3 regions of the Arthrobacter sp. FX8 genome follow, and region 1 is predicted to be linked to each of the others. Evidence: riboswitches for the same ligand, from Rfam matches in the RefSeq annotation. Region 1 holds a riboswitch; each other region holds the start of a gene.
The links. Region 1 has a riboswitch for S-adenosylmethionine ahead of OUO20_RS03480 (bifunctional o-acetylhomoserine/o-acetylserine sulfhydrylase). Riboswitches for the same ligand answer to the same signal wherever they lie in the genome.

Region 1 (6,170 bases):
CAAGCAGGTTTCCCAGCGGCACTGCCGACTGTGGCCAGCTGGCCCAGAAACCGCGGGATTTGCTGGGGCTGTGTTCGGCCACGAGGAGGACGGCGCCGCCCCACTCGCCGCCAACGGCAAAGCCCTGGGCGAACCGGAGGACCACCAGCAGTGCGGGAGCCCAGTAGCCGATCTGCTGGAACGTGGGCAGGCAGCCCATGAGGAAGGTGGAGACGCCTACCAGGATGATGCTCAGCTGCAGCAGCTTCTTGCGTCCGAACTTGTCGCCGAAGTGGCCAAAGACGATGCCGCCGATGGGGCGCGCCACGAAACCGACGGCATAAGTGAGGAAGGCGGCGATGATGCCATCCAGTTCTGTGCCGGCGTTGGGGAAGAAGGCCTTTCCGAACACCAGGGTGGCAGCCGAGGCGTAGAGGAAGAACTCGTACCACTCAACAACGGTTCCGGCCATGGAGGCCGTAACCACTTTCTTAAGGCCTGAAGCCTTGACGTCGGTTTCCTCTGTGCGCCTTGCGGCGGAGCTTTCCGTACTCATGCGAACTCCTTCGGCGTCGTCGTCGACACCACGGGGACCAATCAATGGCGGCCGGGTGTGATGCACACCACGAACGCACCGGATTCGATTGAGTATGGTCTGCCTGCGGTGCAACCTCAACGCCGATTAGTGCAGAAGGCATCTGCAGGAATGCACATGCGGGGCGCTAGGCCAGGAAGCTGCTCCGGAGCTGGCTGCCCAGCTGCCCGATCTCTGTCAGGAACCCGTCGTGCCCGATCGGCGCCTGGATGACGTGCACGTCCACGTCCCCCGGCAGGGCCTGGGCCAGCTCACGGGACTGCGACGGGAAATACAGCCGGTCCGAATCCACGGCGGCCACGAAGAACCTGGCGGTGGACCTGGCCAGGGTTTCGGCCAGGGTTCCGCGGCCCCGGCAGATGTCATGGCTCATCAGCGCCTCGGTGAGGGCGATATAGCTGTTGGCGTCGAAGCGCTTCACGAGCTTGCTGCCCTGGTGGTCCAGGTAGCTTTCCACCTGGTAGCGGCCGCGGGCGGCCAGAGCCTCACCCTTCAGGGGCGACTCCGGCGCCTGGGGTTCCCGGCCGAAGCGGCCTTCCAGTTCAGCCGCGGACCGGTAGGTGATGTGGGCAATGCGCCGGGCAAGTGCCAGCCCGGCTTCCGGGCAGGGGCCGCCATAGTAGTCGCCGCCGTTGAAATGTGGGTCCTGCCGGATGGCCAGGGTCTGGGCCTGCGCGAAGGCGATCTGTTCCGCCGTGCTCGCGGCACCCACGGAGATGACGGCGCAGCGCTGCACCCTCTCCGGGTAGGTCACTGCCCATTCAAGGGCGCGGGCGCCGCCCATGGATCCGCCCAGGACAGCGAACCAGCTGCTGATGCCCAGCTGGTCAGCCAGCCGGGCCTCTGCCACCGTGCTGTCCCGCAGGGTGACCAGGGGGAAGCGGGAGCCCCAGGGGGCTCCGTCCGGGGCGGCCGAGGACGGGCCCGTGGACCCGTAGCAGCCGCCCACGATGTTGACGGACACCACGAAGAACTTGTCCGTGTCCACGGGAGCGCCGGGACCGGCCAATTGTTCCCACCAGCCTTCTTCGTCCGTGTCACCGCGGGTCACGTGGGTGCTGCCGGTCAGGGCGTGCTCGATCAGGATGGCGTTGCTGGCGTCGGCGTTGAGCGTGCCCCAGGTTTCGTAGGCCAGCGTGACGTCCGGGAGGTATCCCCCGGCTTCAAGTTCCAGCCCTCCGATGGAGGCGTAGCGGACAATTCCGTGTTCGGGGATGGTGGTTCGGGCGACGGTAACCGTCATGGCAAGACCTCTTCTACGCGCTTGCCTGCCGTCGTCTGACCGGCAGGCCAGGTCCTCACCCGGGGCACCCCACCGCGGATGGAGGGTTGCCGGCCAGCAAGCCGGGGCTGTCACTGGCACTCATGACCTGGTTCGAGTGTACGAAACACCCCCGCTCCAGGCCAAGAGTGTGACTGGTTGTGACTTCCCCGCTTGCCGGCCCTCCCGGCGTCAGCCCTGGCGCGCTTTTAGCTCTGGGCGCCTTTGGCAGCGCGGAAACCCGCTTCCAGGTCGGCCAGGATGTCATCGATGTGCTCCAGGCCAACAGAGAGCCGGACCAGTCCCGGATTCACCCCGGCCACCGCTTGCTGCTCCGGCGAGAGCTGGCTGTGGGTGGTCGACGCCGGGTGGATGACCAGGGAGCGGACGTCGCCGATGTTGGCCACGTGGGAGTGCAGCTCCAGGGCGTCGACGAAGCGCTTGCCCGCCTCCGCTCCGCCGGCAAGGTTGAAGGCCACGACGGCGCCCGTTCCCTTGGGCCCGTACTTGCGGCCACGCTCGTACCAGGGGCTGGAGGGCAACCCGGCGTAGGCGACGGATTCGACGTCGTCCCGTCCTTCCAGCCAGCGCGCCACTTCCGTGGCGTTGGCAACGTGGCGTTCCACCCGCAGGCTCAGCGTCTCCAGGCCCTGGGAGATCAGGAAGGCGTTGAAGGGGAAACCGCCGAGCCAAGGTCGCGCAGCAGCTGGACGCGGGCCTTGAGGATGTAGGAGAGGTTGGCACCCAGCGCACCGTCGGCGCCTAGGTCGCGGGCGTAGACCAGGCCGTTGTAGGTGGGGTCCGGGGTGTTGAAGCCGGGGAACCGTTCAGGGTCCTTGCCGAAGTCGAATTTGCCGGAGTCCACGATCACGCCGGCAATTGCGGAGCCGTGGCCGCCCAGGTATTTGGTGGCGGAGTGGATCACGATGTCCGCACCCCACTCCAGTGGGCGGATCAGGTAGGGCGTGGACAGGGTGTTGTCCACGATCAGTGGCACGCCTGCCTGGTGGGCCACCTCGGAGATGCCTTCGATGTCCAGGACGTCCTGGCGGGGATTGGACACCACTTCACCGAAAAAGAGCTTGGTGTTCGGCTGGACGGCGTCGCGCCACTGGTCCAGGTTGTCGGGATCCTGGACGAAGGTGACCGAGATGCCGAACTTCTTCAGGGTGTGGGCGAACAGGTTGTACGTTCCGCCATAAAGGCTGGGGCTCGCCACAATATGGTCCCCCGCCTCCGCAATGTTCAGCACCGCGAACGTCTCGGCGGCCTGGCCCGAGCTCAGCAGCAAAGCGGCCAGGCCTCCCTCAAGGCTGGCGATCCGCTGTTCGACGGCATCCTGGGTGGGGTTGCCGATCCGGGTGTAGATGGGCGCAAGTTCGGCGAGGGCAAAGCGGTTGGCTGCGCTTTCGGCGCTGGGGAACACGAAGGACGTGGTCTGGTAAATGGGGAGCGCGCGGGCTCCGGTGGCACTGTCGGGCTCCTGGCCTGCATGGATCTGGCGGGTTTCGAAAGACCATCCGTTGGACATCTCAGTCTCCTATGACATGGGCCCGGAATGCGTGGGGCAGTACGGGCCGCGCTTGCTTCCGGCTCTTGCCGGACAGCCAGGTCCTCACCCGGGGCACCCCACCGCGGGTGGAGGGTTGCCGGCCAGCGAGCCGGGGCTTGGCGCTGGCGCTCATGACCTGCGCCCAGTCTAGGAACGGGGTAGTCGCCGTGGACAGCATTGTGACGAACAAGGTCGCCCTGCATGGCTTTCGAGCCGCCACAGGTGGGCCGCCCCGCACCCGGCCGGGGACGCCGCCGTCGTCCTTCTTGCCCATGTTCCCGGCCCTTTTCCCGGCCGCCTTTCCAGTAAGGGTACCCTTAGCTGAGAGCCGGATCACAAAGTGCCAAGATGTTGCCATGCGCATGGATCACGTCTCTTACGCCTGTGAACAAGATGGCCTCGCGGCCACTACCGAACGTATTTCATCTGCCCTCGGCGTTGAGGCAGTGAAGGGCGGGGTGCACCCCCGGTTCGGAACCCGGAATATGATCATCCCGCTCGCCGGGCACAAGTACCTGGAAGTCGTAGAGGTCCTGGACCACCCGGCTTCGGACAAGGCACCGTTCGGACAGGCAGTGCGTGCCCGTTCCGCGGCCGGTGGTGGCTGGATGGGCTGGTGCGTCGAAGTGGACGACCTCGCCCCGTTCGAGGCACGCCTTGGCCGCGCCGCGGTGAACGGCAACCGCAAGTTCCCGGACGGCCGGGAGCTGGTCTGGAAACAGATTGGCATCCTTGGCCTTATCGCCGATCCCCAGGTGCCGTACATGCTCAAGTGGGAAGGCGACCCGGCACTGCACCCGTCCAACGCCTACCCCAGCAATCTTAAGATGAGCTGCCTGACCATCGCCGGCTCCGCGTCCCGCGTGACCGAGTGGCTGGGTGAACCGGTGGAGAAGCCGCTTGAGGACGTTGCGGTGGAGTGGGTCGCCCCGCACGGAACTCCGGGCATCCTGTCGGTCACGTTTGAAACCGCCAACGGAGCCGTCACCATCTGACGCTCCACCCCAGCCTCCCGGAATGTCCGGGAGGGGGTTCGCCGGGCCAGTACCCGGATCAGCTTCGGCCGCCATCAGGTGGTGACAACGGCGTCACTACCCGATGGCGGCCGAATTCATTTAAGTGGCTGCTTCCTACATCGCTGCGATCCAGGTCTGAATGTCGGTGCCTCGCTGGATGATGTGGGTATGGGAATCGGCACGGATGTTGGGGTGGTTTTGGAGGGTGTTTCTGTCTCTGTTGCTGCCCTCGATGCGCTGGACCGTGAGGATCATATCCTTGCCGCCGGGACCGGTGTTGGCGCTGACGTGGATGTGCTGCAGCGGCGCTATGAGCTCCGGCTGGAACGGCTGGAGGCAGTCTCCCGGGTCGAGGCTCAGCTCGCGGCGGTGAAGGCCCGTGACGCGGCAGAAGCGGTCGAAATCCAGCAGGCACTGCTTGCCCCCGACGCCCCGGTGAATGAGCGCATGTTTTCGGAGATGTCCGCGGTGGAGGAGATCGCCGGAGTCCTTAGCATCAGTTCCGCGGCCGCGGGTGCTTTGGTGGAACAATCCCGCCGGGTGGGTTCCCTGCCGCCGCTCCTGGGCGCCCTGTCAGCCGGTGACCTGTCGTGGCAGCATGCCAGGATCGTCGCCGATGAAACCGAGGGGCTCACCCCCGACGGGGCTGCTGCCTTGGTGGCGCACTTCTTCGACCCCGACGCCCCCAACCCCGCCCGCGGCGCCGCGCCCGGCGAACTCGTCCCCGCCCGGTTCCGCGCCAAGGTCCGCGCCTGGCGGGAACGCCACCACCCCGAAACCCTCGCCAAACGCCACGCCAAAGGCGTCGCGGACCGGCGGATGGAATACACCCCGGACCGCGACGGCATGGCCTGGCTCTCGCTCTACCTCCCCGGTGACACCGCCTGCGCCATCTGGAACCGCACCACCGCCACCGCCCGCGGACTCCAGGGCCCTGACGAGCCCCGCACCCTCACCCAACTCCGCCCCGACATCGCAGCATCATTCCTCCTCGGCGCAGGAACCCCTGCGGGCGAGGCTGCCGGGAGTAGTGCGGATGTTGGACGAGCTCCCACTCCGCGGGCCGATGTCCTGGTCACCGTGCCGGTCTTCGCGCTGCTCGGGCTGACCGATGAGCCGGCGGTGCTGGACGGCCTGGGCCCGATCCCGGCGTCGATGGCACGGAGGCTTGTCGCGGACGGGGCGGAGTCGTTCTACCGGGTCCTGGTCGACCCCCGCGACGGGGCACCACTGGAGATCGGACGCACCCGCTACCGGCTCCCCGAAACCATCAAACAATGGATCCGCATGCGGGACCGGAAATGCACCTTCCCCGGCTGCAGCAACCACACCCCCGACAACCACACCGACCACCTCACCGCCTGGGAACACGGCGGCAGAACAGACATCCGGAACCTGGCCCAGCTTTGCCCCAAACATCACCGTTTGAAGCACGCCCGCGCCTGGACCCCCGACCCCGCCACCAACAACGGACCGCCCGGCTGGACCTCACCCACCGGCCGCCACTACAACCCCGAACACCACGACCCCCAACCAACCCACTGGCCGCCAGGAATAGTGCCGCTTGCCGCCGTTCCAGCCTGGCCGGAACCGGAAATGGAAGAACCGGAAGTGGAGGAACCCGACGGCGACAACCTGCTGGACCCGGAGGACCTTTTCGCTGCTGATGCCCTCTGGGACGACTTCTACGCGAAACCCTTCGTGTTGCCACCAGACCCACAAGCAGACTGGCCGTTGCTGCTGACGCTGATGTGACAGCAACAAGCA
Region 2 (6,170 bases), 2.0 Mb from region 1:
GGTCCGCCAGAGCTGACCTTCGATGCGCATATCCATTCCCGACGCGCAGATTCCTCTTCGCGGCCCATATTTGGTGCGCGCCAGGGAATCTGCGCATCGAGAGTGAGGAAGCGCGTCGCCCGGACCCAGAGGAGCTAGGGCTTCCCGCGCGGCTAGATCTGCTTGAGTGCCTGTTCCAGGTCGCGGAGGAGGTCCTCCGGGTCCTCGAGCCCCACCGAGAGCCGCACCACGCCGTCACTGAGCCCAATGGCGGCTCGCCCTTCCGGCCCCATGGCGCGGTGCGTGGTGGTGGCGGGGTGCGTGATCAGGGACTTCGAATCACCAAGGTTGTTGGAGATGTCGATGATGCGCAGCCCGTCCAGCAGTGCGAAGGCCGCTTCCTTGCCGGAGCGCCCGCCGGAGGGAGCCAGCTCAAGCGTGAGGACCGTACCGCCGGCGCTCATCTGCCGTGCCGCCAGGTCGTACTGCGGGTGGGACTTGAGCAGCGGGTACTTCACCCAGCTCACGGCGGGCTGTTCTTCCAGCCACTCTGCGAGCCGGAGCGCCGTGGCGGAGGAATGGTTCACGCGCAGGCTCATGGTCTCCAGGCCCTTGGTCAGGACCCAGGCGTTGAACGCCGAGAGTGCGGGCCCGGTGTGGCGCATTAGCTGTTTCACGGGACCGTCGATGAACTCCTTGGTGCCCAGGATGGCGCCGCCCATGACCCTGCCCTGGCCGTCGATGTGCTTGGTGCCGGAGTAGACGATGACGTCGGCGCCCAGGTCACCGCAGCGCTGCAGCAGGGGAGTGGCGAAGACGTTGTCCGCCACCACCTTGGCGCCGGCGGCATGCGCAAGTTCGCTGACCGCGGCGATGTCCACGATCTCCTGCATCGGGTTGGACGGGGATTCGAAGAAGACGGCGGTGGTGGGCTTGGAGAGGGCCTCGCGCCACTGGTCCAGGTCCGGCCCGTCCACGAAGACGGTCTCCACGCCCCACCGGGGAAGGATCTCGTTCAAAATCACGAAGCACGAACCGAACAGCGACCGGGCGGCCACCACCCGGTCGCCGGCAGCCAGCAGGGCACCAAGCGCGGTGAACACCGCGGACATGCCCGACGCCGTCGCGAAGCAGGCTTCGGTGCCTTCCAGCAGCCGGAGCCGCTCCTGGAAGGTGGCCACGGACGGGTTGCCGTAGCGGGAGTAGACAAAGCGTTCGTCCTCGCCGGTGAAGGCGCGTTCAGCTGCTGCCGCGGATTCGTAGACGAAGCCGGAGTTCAGGAAAATGGCCTCGGACGTTTCCTGGAAGTTGGTGCGGTCCAGCCCGCCACGGACAGCCTGGGTGTCGGGGTTCCAGCCGGGGGCGTCTTGGTTGAAGGTCACTTAGTTCTTTCCGAGGTTGGTGGGAAGGCCGCGGTTTTTCCAGCCGTTGACGGTGCGTTCGCCATAGCGGTCCGGCTCGCCTTCAAAGCCCTCCAGCACGTTGTAGGAGGTGAAGCCGGCCCGGGTGGCCGCGATGGCTGCCGCGATGGACCGCTGGCCGGAGCGGCACAGGAACACCAGTTCGGTTGAACGGTCCTCGGGCGCCTGCTGGCTGAGGTCGTTGATGAAGTCGGGGTTGGGGATGCCGCCGGGGAAGGTCCACTGGATGAAGAGGGGGTCGTTGTCCGTGGCCTTGGTGTCCGGAATGCCGATGTGGGCCCATTCGCCCTCGGTGCGGACGTCCACCAGGATGGCGCCCTGTTCCAGCTTCTCCCATGCTTCCTGGGGCGTGAGGTCTCCCGCGTAGCTCATGCGTGGCCCTCGCCGTCGAACTCGCCTTCAAATTCGGCGTCCAGTTCATCCACTGCGGTGGCAACCGCGGCATCGGCCGAGGCGATTGCCGCCGGAAGGACCACTGCCTGCGCCACGATCACGCTGGTGCCATTGAAGGTGGCTGCCGGGCTGCCGTGCAGCACATAGCCGTCGGCCAGGGCCGTGGAGATCCGCTCGCAGAATGAACGGTCATCCGGGCCGGTGATCAGGCGGTAGGACAATTTTTCGTCAGGGGCAGGTGCGTCAGACACGACGGATCTCCTTCTTTCACGCTTGCAGCTCGAATCGGTCGATATGCCGAGTATTCACCTGAGGCACCCCGCCGCGAAAGGGAGGGTTGCCGACCGGCCAGTCAGGGCTTCACACCGGTACTCATTACTCCCCAAAAACGTAACATCTGCCGCGCCAAGCCGCACCGCCGCCGTCGTCATGTTCCGTAATTGAGCAGCGCTGAAGGGAGGCGCGGGGTTGAAGGAAAGCGCGACGGCGGACATCGCCGCAGGTGGGCGGCCCGCCACGTGCCGCCCGGGGCCGCGGGGCCGATAAAGTTCTTACCGGGGCGCCGCCCCGTCGTCACAGCAATGAGCACCGGGGGTCCTGTCAGCATGCGGGCAAACACATCGCGCCACCAGGCCGCCATCCGCGGGACCCGCCGGCCGTCCATCGGGGCGTTCCTGGCCGCGGCCATCGTCAGCCTCCTTGCCCTGCTGGCGGCTGCGCCGGCGCATGCGGCGGACGCTGCGCCGGAGAAGGGAAAGCCCTGGCTGGGCGCGGTGCTCGAGTGGGGCGAGGACACCGCCGCAGGCTTCAGCGGCCGGCTTGGTGCCAGTCCGGCCGTCTTCGGCCACGACATCACCATCCCCTACCGCGATTCGGAACGGAACGACCTTGACGGCTTCCTTCAGCAGGCCGCGTCCCTAGGCGCCCACGCCCTGCTCACGGTGAAGCCGTCAGTGCCCCTGGACCAGCTCGGCACCGCGGAAGCGGAAGCATTCGCAGCGCAGGTGCGCGACCTTACGTCCGGGTTCAAGGGGCAGCTGCTGATCCGGTTCGCCCCGGACATGAATGCAAGCTGGGTGGCCTGGGGCCAGCAGCCCGCCGCGTACCGGCAGGCCTTCAGGGCTGTGGCGGCAGCGTTCAAGAAGTACGACGGCGGCCGGGCCACCTTGGTGTGGGCGCCTTACCTGGGCAAGGACTACCCCTTTGACCGCAACCGGGATGCCCCGCAGCCCGGAACCGAAGGCTTTTCCCTCCTGGACACGAACGGCGACGGGGCCTGGAACTCAAGCGACAGCGCCTACGCCCCTTACTACCCGGGCGACGACGCAGTGGACTGGGCGGGGCTGGCCGCCTATCACGACGACACGGCCGGCGGCCCCGCCGTCAACTCCCAGCCGAGGGCCGGCGAGCTCCAGGACATGCTGACGGCCTCCGGCGGCGAAAACTTCTACGGCACCTATTCCGAGGGGCGCAACAAGCCGTTCCTCCTCCAGACCTCTGCTTTCTACAGCCCCGCGTCCGGCGGCGCGCAGGAGGCGGACATCAAGGCGGGCTGGTGGGACCAGGTGGTGGGAACTGCCACTTCCCCAGCTTTTGCCGGGACGGCCGCCGTTGTCTGGGACGAGCGCACCAGCACCAGGGATACCGGCGTGGCGAGCATCAGCTGGCTGCTCACGGGACAGGCGGGCATCGCCAAAGCGGCCCTGGACAGGCTGAAGGCATCGCCAATGGTCACCGGGCCGGTCACCGAAGTGGCATCCGGGAGCACCTACGTCCGGGCCAACACGCTCTCCGGGGCTGCCGCCTGGACTGTTGCCGCCGCCATGGCCATCCTCCTGGTGGCCCTGTGGCAGATACCCCGCCGGATCAACGCAGCCACGGCCTGGGGCTACCAGGATCCCTCCGCCAGGGACTCGCGCATCGATCTGCTGCGCGGGATGGCCATCGTCTTTGTGGTGGTGAACCACCTGGGCATGGCATCGCTGTTCCAGCTGCTCACCCAGGAGGCCGTGGGCTTCGTGTCGGGTGCGGAACTGTTCGTCCTGTTCTCCGGACTGGTGGTGGGCATGGTGTACGGACCCAAGGCCAGGGAGGACTTCGGGCAGGTGGTCGACCTCACGACCCGCCGCGCCGGCAAGCTCTACCTGACGGCGCTGGCCGTGCTGATCGGCGTCTTCCTTCTGTCCCTGCTCCCGTTCTTCCACACCGAGGCCCTGACCACGTTCGTGGACCAGGGGACCGGTGGCGCCGGGCACAACGGGGCCGGCCGGACCTACGACCTCTATTCGGGCATGTCATCGCTGTTCCAGTTCCCCGTCCCGCCCCAGGTGCTTCCGGCCATCGTGCTGCTGCAGTTCGGTCCCTGGCAGTTCAATGTCATGGGGCTCTATGTGGTGCTGTTGCTGGTCAGCCCGCTGATCCTCGCGGCGCTGAACCGCGGAAAGGCCATCTGGGTCGTGGCGGTGTCGGTTGCCGTGTATGCGGCAGGTGCCATGACCAGGTTCCGGATCCTGCCCTCGCAGTTCGAGGACTCCTTCCCGCTGCTGGTGTGGCAGGTGCTTTTCGTGCTTGGGCTGGTTGCGGGCTACCATCGGCGCAGCATCACAGCGTGGCTGTCGCGCCACACGTGGGTGGTGGTTGCCTGCACCACGGCAGCATTCGCTTTGGCCTTCCTGTCCTGGGGCAACCCCTACCTGGCCAACGCCTATGACGTCCGACTGGCGCTTCTGCCGGATGCGTCCTACCGGGCAATGTATGACGCCTTCTTCGGCCGGACATACCTGGCCCCGGGCCGGCTGCTCAACGTCCTGGTCCTGGTGGTGGCTGCGTACGCATTCCTCGGTGCTTACTGGAAACCGGTGGACCGGGCCCTGGACTGGTTCCTGGTCCCGCTGGGCCGGGCCACGCTGTACGTCTTCATCATGCACGTGGTGCTGATCGCCGTCGTGGCCAACATCCCGGCCCTGCAGCAGCAAAGCATCCTCCTCAACACCGTGGCCTACGCCGTGGTCCTGGGGCTGCTCTGGGTGATGGTCCGCACCAGGTTCCTCTTCCGGATCATCCCTACCTAGCCGGGGGCATGAAAAACGCTGCGGCACGGGCGTGCCACAGCATTTGATCATGTACCACCCGGCTGCCCGGTGGCCTCTTACGAATCCGGGGGTCTCAGACGAGGCCCGGGTAGCTGGTCATGATGTAGTCCGCAGCGGCAGGACCCTTCATGCGCAGCCCGTTGCGGCGCGGCGGGATCCGGTGCTTCATGGCTGCCCAGAAGGTGGACTCGGTGCCGGCCGGCTGCTGGTTGAGGAAGCACCAGCTGGTGTACAGGCCGTAGAGGCGGTCGCGGTCCATGCTGGAACCAGCGGCGTGGTCGGGGTAGGTGGCTTCGTGGAGAAAAGTATCGAACTGCGAATGTGCCATGATGGCTTCCCTTCGCTAAGTGCTCGGCGCCGCCGTTCGGCTACAGCAGCAAGATTTGATGCCCTGCACATGGCCATCGAATCTATAGGTTGGGTCCCGTGAAAAGCATCCGGGGCCTCAGCGTCGTCAGCGCCTGTCTACGATGTAGACTTTACTCGTAGACTACAAGTAAGGCAACCGTCTCGATTAATCCGGGCCGCCACTTCCACCGCTAGGACAACACCATGAATCCCCCGCACGCTTCCGGCCGCACCCCCGCCAAGGCCAGGCTGAGCAGGGAGGTCGTGCTGGCCAAGGCCCTGGAACTGGTTGATGCCGAAGGACTGGATGCACTGACCATGCGCCGCCTGGGGCAGGAGCTTGGCCGGGACCCGATGAGCCTGTACCGCTACGCCGAGAACCGCGCCGCGCTGCTGGACGGGGTTTCTGAGCTGGTGCTCAACCAGCTTCCGATTCATCCGGAGGACCCGGATTGGAAAGCGCAGCTGCGGAGCATCGCCCACAACCTGCGGATGCTGGCGCTCAAGCATCCCAACGTTGTCCCCCTGCTGGTGACCCGGCCCCTCTCCACGCCGCTGGGCATGCGTCCGCTGGGCACGTTGCGGCCACTGGAGCAGATCCTGACCCTGCTGGTGGCGGCAGGATTCGAGCCGGCGGATGCGCTGCACGTCTACCGCGCCTACTACGGCTTCCTCTACGGGCACCTCCTGAACGAACTGCAGGAGTACGTGGTGGACCCGGAAGAGAACGAGGTGCTGCTGCGGCTGGGGCTCCACCGGCTGCCCGCGAAGGAATTCCCCCGGCTGCGTGCGCTGGCGCCGGCGTTGGCTGACTACGACGGCGCCAAGGAGCTTGACCAAGGGCTCACCATCCTGCTGTCCGGGCTGGAAGCCCAGCTTTCACGGCAGGCGGCAGGCTCCAGCGCCTGACGGAGCGGCCGTGTAAAGGCGTGGTCGT
Region 3 (6,170 bases), 1.3 Mb from region 1:
TTCCACGTCCGCGATGCCCACGAAACGGGTCCCCACGCCGTCGTACTCGCTGCGGACGCACCCGGGGCGGACGGCGGGAACATCGGAAGGCGCATGATGGCTGCATACCACGTAGGTGAAGTCCGGCCACCACTTCTTGGGCCGGGCCGCCTCCTCATAGCCACAGACGGCGCATTCCAGGTGCACCCACACCGGCCGCTTGCCCGTCCGGTTGGCGCGCGACTGCACCAGCCATGGCGGAGGATTGTCGAGGATGGCGCGGAGTTCGGCCTCCGTCATCCACTTCGGCAGGCCGTGGCGCTGCGCCATCTCAAGGGGAACATCAAGGGTTATTGCGGCGTCGCGTCTGCTGATCATCACCTTCCACCATACGGGAGGCCGCCAAATCGCCGGCCGGGCCCCCAACGGGAACAGCGTCGCTAGGAAGCCAGTGCACTGCCAGCGGCCGCGGCAGCAAAGCCAAGGCCCAGGTTAACCGCCACGTTCAGGGCCGCGGCGCCGAACCGTGCTTCGCTGAGCAGGCGGATGGTGGCGGTGGTCCACGAACTGAAGGTGGTAAGTCCGCCGGCCAGTCCGGTGGCCAAACCCACCTGCCATTCCGCGCCCAGTCCCAGCCCGGCGGTCAGGCCGTGTGCCAGACCGATGATGAAGCAGCCGACGACGTTGACCAGCAGGGTGGCCCAGGGCCAGTGCAACGCCGCACGGCCATCGGTGCGGACGCTGCGGATGCTGCTGTGGTGTGCGAACCAGCTGTCGATCCCGAACCGCAGCAGCGCCCCGGCCACGCCAAACACTCCCACCAGGGCTGCCGTGATCATGCCGGGCCCCGGTTCCGGGCGATGAGCCTTCCGGTGCGCCAGCCCAGGCCTGCCGCCGAAAGGCCGAGCAACAGCGACAAGCCCAGGTAAAGGAGCCATACGGGGTGCTCACCCGCGCGTGCCAACTGGCCGGAGGCGAAAATGACCGCGGAAAAGGTGGTGAAGGAACCCAGCAGGCCCGGCCCGATGCCGGCGCGCAGCCAGAAGGCCGTGTGCGGGCGTGCCATCCAGACGGTGGTCAAAGCCGCGAGGACGAAACTGCCGCTGATGTTGATGCCCAGCGTGGCCCACGGGACCGAACCGGGCGCGTCCGGAAACGCCAGGCCCAGCCCGTAGCGCAGCTCACTGCCGATCAGTCCGCCGGCGGCGACAGCCAGCCAGGCACGGGCGGTGGGCAACGCCACGTCAGAGCCCGTCCAGGGCGCAGCCGGCATGCGGCGCGTCGCTGGAGACCCAGAGCGCCGAGGCGATTTCCTCAGCGAAATCGTACTCACGGGCGCCGCCGGGACCACCGATCCGCACCACCAGGGCTCCGCCGAAAGGCCGCCGTCCCACCACCTCGACGTCCGCATCAAGGTCGATGGCCTGGGCGGCCAGGTAGCGCAGCAGTTCCGGGTTGTCGTCGCTGATCCGGGTGATCCTGCCGGTATGTCCCTGGTCCAGCTCGGCGAGGAGGTGCGCGCGCGGCATCAGCACCTGCCCGTCCGCCGTGGGGATTGGATCGCCGTGCGGGTCACGCTTCGGGTCCCCGAGCTTGGCGGCGACCCGTTCGATGAACGTGTCCGATACGGCGTGTTCGAGTTGTTCAGCCTCATCGTGGACTTCGTCCCAGCTGTATCCGAGCCGCTGGACAAGGTATGTCTCGATCAGCCGGTGGCGCCGGACCATGGACAGCGCCAGCCGCAGGCCGGCCTCGGTCAGCGTGACGGCGCTGTAGGGCTTGTGGTCCACCAGGCCCTGGTCCTTGAGTTTGCGGACCATTTCCGAAACCGAGGAATTTGCCACCCCCAGCCGCTGTGCGAGCTGGGAGGACGTGATGGGCTTGTCCTGCCATTCGGTAAAGGAATAAATGACCTTGACGTAATCCTCGATCGAGGAGGAGGGCGCGCTGGTCTTCACGAATCCAAGCCTACCGGCTCTGCAGGCGCCATACGGGATGCGCCGTCATGCCTTGACGGCCCGCCAAGCCAGGGTGAGGTAGGGAAGGTCGATTTCCTGGTCAGGGGTGTAGGCAAGGTGTTCGTGCAGGTACCAGTCCAGGTTGGCCAGGACCTTGGCCCGCGTTGACTCGCCGGCCCGGAGGTAGTAGCTGCGGGATTTAGTGAGTTCCATCAGGTCCGTGGTGTCCACTGTGTCCTGCCAGTGGGTGACATGCCCTTCGAGCCCCTGGAACTCCGGGCCGATGACGGGCTTGTGCCCCGGCCGGTAGACGTCGCCTGCGTGCATGATCCGGGAGAGCCGGTGCACCCAGGGCACTGAGGTGTCCAGCTGGTTCCACACCAGGCCGAGGGTTCCGTGCGGGCGCAGCACGCGGGCCAGTTCGGTGCTTGCCGCCAGGGCGTCGCACCAGTGCCACGCCTGGGCTACGGTGACGACGTCGAAGCTGGCGTCGGGCAGGCCTGTCGCCTCGGCAGTCCCCGGCATCGCCGTGGCAGCCGGGTAGTGTTCCGTGAGCTGGGCGAGCATGTCCGCCGAGGGGTCCACGGCCGTGACGTCCAGCCCCATGTCCAGCAGCAGCGCGGTGAACTTTCCGGTACCGGCACCAACGTCGAGGGCTTCATGGGCGTCGGCGGGCACCAGCCACCGGGCTGACTCCTCAGGGTAGCCGGGCCGGACGCGCTGGTAGTGCCTGCCGCCGTCCTGGAAGCTCTGGCCCAGTTCCCTGCGCCGCCCGTGATCAAGCTTGGGGCCACCCCGAACCACGCGTGGCCTCCTTCAGCTGACGTCCTGCGGTACCTTTCGAATTTACCGCATTCCCCTGACGCGCGGTCAGCCGGCTGAAACAGGAGTGGCGGTTTCCGGCGTCAGTCGTCGATGCAGGGCGCTGCGCCGGCTGTTCCAGGGGTGTTGGGCGCCCAGTGCGGGTAGGTGCGGGTGTCGTTGGCAGGGACCCAGCGGCCTGCGTCCACCACGTAGTCCCAGCCCAGCCCGTTGCTCCGGAGCGCCTGGATGCCGGCCAGCAGGCGCTCGGCATCTTCCAGGCGCGAACCGACGCCGAAGCTGGCGCGGAGGGAACCGGACGGCAGGCCCAGGCGCTTCAGCAGGGGATGGGCGCAGAAGCGCCCGTCACGCAGGCCCACGCCATGCTCTGCCGAAAGGTACGCCGCCACCAGTCCTGCGTCGTAACCCTCGACGGAGAAGTTGACCACCCCGATGGTGTCCGTTTCGGGGTTGGTGTCCTTGAAGATCTGGTGAACCGTGACGCCGTCGATCCGCTGGAGTCCCTCCACCAAAAAGGAGCGGATGGCGGACTCGTGGGCGTGCCAGCGTGCCTGGTCCAGGCCTGCAATGACCTGGGTGGCGCGGGCCAGCGTGGCGGCCCCCAGGACGTTCGGCGAGCCCCCTCATGGCGGGCCGGGCCGGTGGCCCAGCTGACGCCGTCGAGCCTGGCTTCCTTGACGGCGCCGCCGCCGGCGAGGTGCGGGACGCCGGCGTCCAGCCAGTCCGGGCGCCCCACCAGGACGCCGGCGCCGAAGGGCGCGTACAGCTTGTGGCCTGAGAAGGCGAGGTAGTCGACGTCATCCGCGCTGATGTCTATGCGGCGGTGCGGCGCGAGCTGGGCCGCATCCACCACGATCCGTGCGCCATGTTCGTGGGCCAGCGCGGCCAGCGCCCGGATGGGGAGGATTTCGCCGGTCACGTTGGAGGCCCCGGTGACCGCGACCAAGCTGACACCGCCCTGTCCAAGCTCGGCACGTACGGCCTCAAGGGTGCCGGTGATGGTGTCGGCGGCGACGATGCTGCGGTGCGGGACGCCCTGCCACGGCAGGAGATTGGCGTGGTGTTCGATGTCCAGGTACAGCACTTCGCCGTCGTGGCGGCCATCGGTCACGGGAAGGCAGCCGGCCAGCAGGTTCAGCGAATCCGTCGTGTTGCGGGTGAAGATGACCGAATCATCCGGGCGGCCGCCCACGAAATCCCTGACGATGCTGCGCGCGTTCTCGTACACGGAGGTGCTGATCTGGGATGCGTATCCTGCCCCGCGGTGGACGCTGGCGTAGTAGGGGAGGATCTCATTCAGGTAAGCGGACACTACGGACAGTGCCGGGGCGGAGGCGCCGTAATCGAGGTTGGCGTACCGCACGTGGCCGCCCGAAATCAGGGGCGCCTGGATTTCGGCGCCGGTGACGGCAGCGAGCGGCCGGCCGGCTGCGGCGTGGCGTGCATGGGGGACGGCAGCTTCGGCAATGACGGGCTGGGGGAGACGGTGGCAGTTGTCACAGAGACCTCACTTGGTACAGGACTCCGGCATAGTGGAATCCGCGCTTGCCGCATCCGCTCCGGACCGGCCTGGTCGTCACCCGGGGCACCCCACCGCGAATGGAGGGTTGCCGGCCAGCAAACCGGGGTTTTGCGCTGGCACTCGTGACCTGCATAAAAGCGTAGGACATGGGGCGGCCAGGACTGAAGCCGCGGCAATTGTTAAGGGCTTTGTTACGCGCCCCCGAATAAACGACGCCGGGCACCTGCCTTGGGAGGTGTCCGGCGTCGCATTATTCGTTCAAACGTGGAAAGCGCGTGAGTTACAGCAGATCGTCCAGGTACGGGTTCAATCGGTGCAGGACCTCCGAGTGCAGGATTGAGTTCGTGGCCAGGGCGTTCCCGCCGAACGGGCCGTCCTCGCCTTCCAGGGATGTGAACCGGCCGCCGGCCTCCACCACGATCGGCACCAGGGCAGCCATGTCATAGAGGTTCAGCTCGGGTTCGCAGGCGATGTCCACGGAGCCCTCGGCCACCATGCAATACGACCAGAAATCCCCGTAGGCCCGGGTCCGCCAAACGTCCTCGGTAAGGCCGAGGAACTCGTCAAGGTTTCCGCGTTCCTTCCACCCGCCCAGGCTGGAGTAGGAGAGGGAGGCGTCGGAAAGCTTCGACACGTTGGACACGCGGAGGCGGGTGGCGGCGGCAAGGGACCTGCCCATGTACGCGCCCATGCCTTTCGCCGCCCACCAGCGCTTGCCCAGGGCCGGGGCGCTGACGACGCCCACCACCGGTTCGCCCTCATCCACGAGGGCGATCAGCGTGGCCCATACGGGAACGCCGCGGACAAAGTTCTTGGTTCCGTCAATGGGGTCGATGATCCAGCGCCGGGAACCGTGGCCGGTGCTGCCGAATTCCTCGCCCAGGACGGCGTCGCGGGGGCGTGAACGGGAGAGCTGGCCCCGGATGGCTTCCTCGGCGGCCTTGTCCGCGTCGGTGACCGGCGTCAGGTCCGGCTTGGTCTCAACGTGGAGGTCCAGGGCCTTGAAGCGGCTCATGGTCTGGTCATCCACGGAGTCGGCCAGGACATGGGCCAGGCGCAGGTCATCGTTGTAGCTCGAAGCGGGTTGGATCATGGTTCCAAACTACCGTCTGTGGACGGTTCTGCCGGGAGAACGCGTCAGTTGACGCTGCCGAGCTCCTTGGTTTCCTGTGCTTCCATCCTCGGGTCCGTACCAAGCAGGCGCCGCAGCGAGGCCAGCCGGGCCGCGCCGGTGGGACCTGCGTGTCCGCCTGCCACCCAGTCGTCGAGGCCGCAGTTCACTGCGGTTGCGGTGTGCTTGCAGCCCCGTTCGCAGTTCTCGATGCCGGGGAGAGGTCCGGGAAGGAGCGCAGGATGCGGTCAGGGTCCACGTGCGCCAGGCCAAAGGAACGGATGCCGGGGGTATCGATGATCCAGCTGCCGGGAGGCGCGTCCGCCAACCGCAAGGCAAGGGCCGACGACGACGTGTGGCGGCCGCGCCCGGTCACGGCATTCACGCCGCCGGTGGCCCGCTCGGCGCCGGTCAGGGCGTTCACCATGGTGGACTTGCCGACGCCGGAGTGCCCCAGCATAACGGTGACCTTGCCATCGAGATGGTCCCGCAGCGCCGCCACTGCGGCGCTGTCCAGCCGCGCCGAGAGCCCGTCATCGGACCGGGCATCGATTCCCGACGCCTGCGCATCCGCCGTCTTGCTGATGATCACCGGGAAGTCCAGGTGCGTGTAGTTGGAAAGCAGTTCCGCGGGGTCTTTGACGTCGGCCTTGGTGACCAGCAGGATGGGTTCGATTCCGGCGTCGTATGCGGCCACGAGCGCGCGGTCGATGAACCCCGTGCGGGGTTCCGGGTTGGCGGCAGCCACCACGATCACCAGTTGGTCGGCGTTGGCCAC

Region 2: it holds a riboswitch for S-adenosylmethionine, as region 1 does, so the genes downstream of both, OUO20_RS15735 (DUF1737 domain-containing protein) here and OUO20_RS03480 (bifunctional o-acetylhomoserine/o-acetylserine sulfhydrylase) in region 1, are expected to answer to the same signal.
Region 3: it holds a riboswitch for S-adenosylmethionine, as region 1 does, so the genes downstream of both, OUO20_RS09545 (aminotransferase class V-fold PLP-dependent enzyme) here and OUO20_RS03480 (bifunctional o-acetylhomoserine/o-acetylserine sulfhydrylase) in region 1, are expected to answer to the same signal.

What each region holds. Positions count from the first base shown of each region.
Region 1 is NZ_CP113505.1:769,931-776,100, reverse strand. It holds gene OUO20_RS03490 (MFS transporter) at 1-535, opposite strand, end outside; gene metX (homoserine O-acetyltransferase MetX) at 702-1,817, opposite strand; SAM riboswitch class IV at 1,830-1,945, opposite strand; partial or broken gene OUO20_RS03480 (bifunctional o-acetylhomoserine/o-acetylserine sulfhydrylase) at 2,045-3,366, opposite strand; SAM riboswitch class IV at 3,410-3,524, opposite strand; gene OUO20_RS03475 (VOC family protein) at 3,744-4,382, shown strand; gene OUO20_RS03470 (HNH endonuclease signature motif containing protein) at 4,572-6,158, shown strand.
Region 2 is NZ_CP113505.1:3,357,626-3,363,795, reverse strand. It holds gene OUO20_RS15750 (glutamate--cysteine ligase 2) at 1-16, shown strand, start outside; gene OUO20_RS15745 (O-succinylhomoserine sulfhydrylase) at 153-1,361, opposite strand; gene OUO20_RS15740 (rhodanese-like domain-containing protein) at 1,362-1,772, opposite strand; gene OUO20_RS15735 (DUF1737 domain-containing protein) at 1,769-2,044, opposite strand; SAM riboswitch class IV at 2,058-2,173, opposite strand; gene opgC (OpgC domain-containing protein) at 2,399-4,864, shown strand; gene OUO20_RS15725 (hypothetical protein) at 4,959-5,213, opposite strand; gene OUO20_RS15720 (TetR/AcrR family transcriptional regulator C-terminal domain-containing protein) at 5,438-6,142, shown strand.
Region 3 is NZ_CP113505.1:2,082,862-2,089,031, reverse strand. It holds gene OUO20_RS09570 (hypothetical protein) at 1-357, opposite strand, end outside; gene OUO20_RS09565 (fluoride efflux transporter FluC) at 420-818, opposite strand; gene OUO20_RS09560 (fluoride efflux transporter FluC) at 815-1,252, opposite strand; gene OUO20_RS09555 (metal-dependent transcriptional regulator) at 1,224-1,937, opposite strand; gene OUO20_RS09550 (class I SAM-dependent methyltransferase) at 1,983-2,741, opposite strand; partial or broken gene OUO20_RS09545 (aminotransferase class V-fold PLP-dependent enzyme) at 2,843-4,259, opposite strand; SAM riboswitch class IV at 4,296-4,409, opposite strand; gene hisN (histidinol-phosphatase) at 4,562-5,374, opposite strand; partial or broken gene rsgA (ribosome small subunit-dependent GTPase A) at 5,419-6,170, opposite strand, start outside.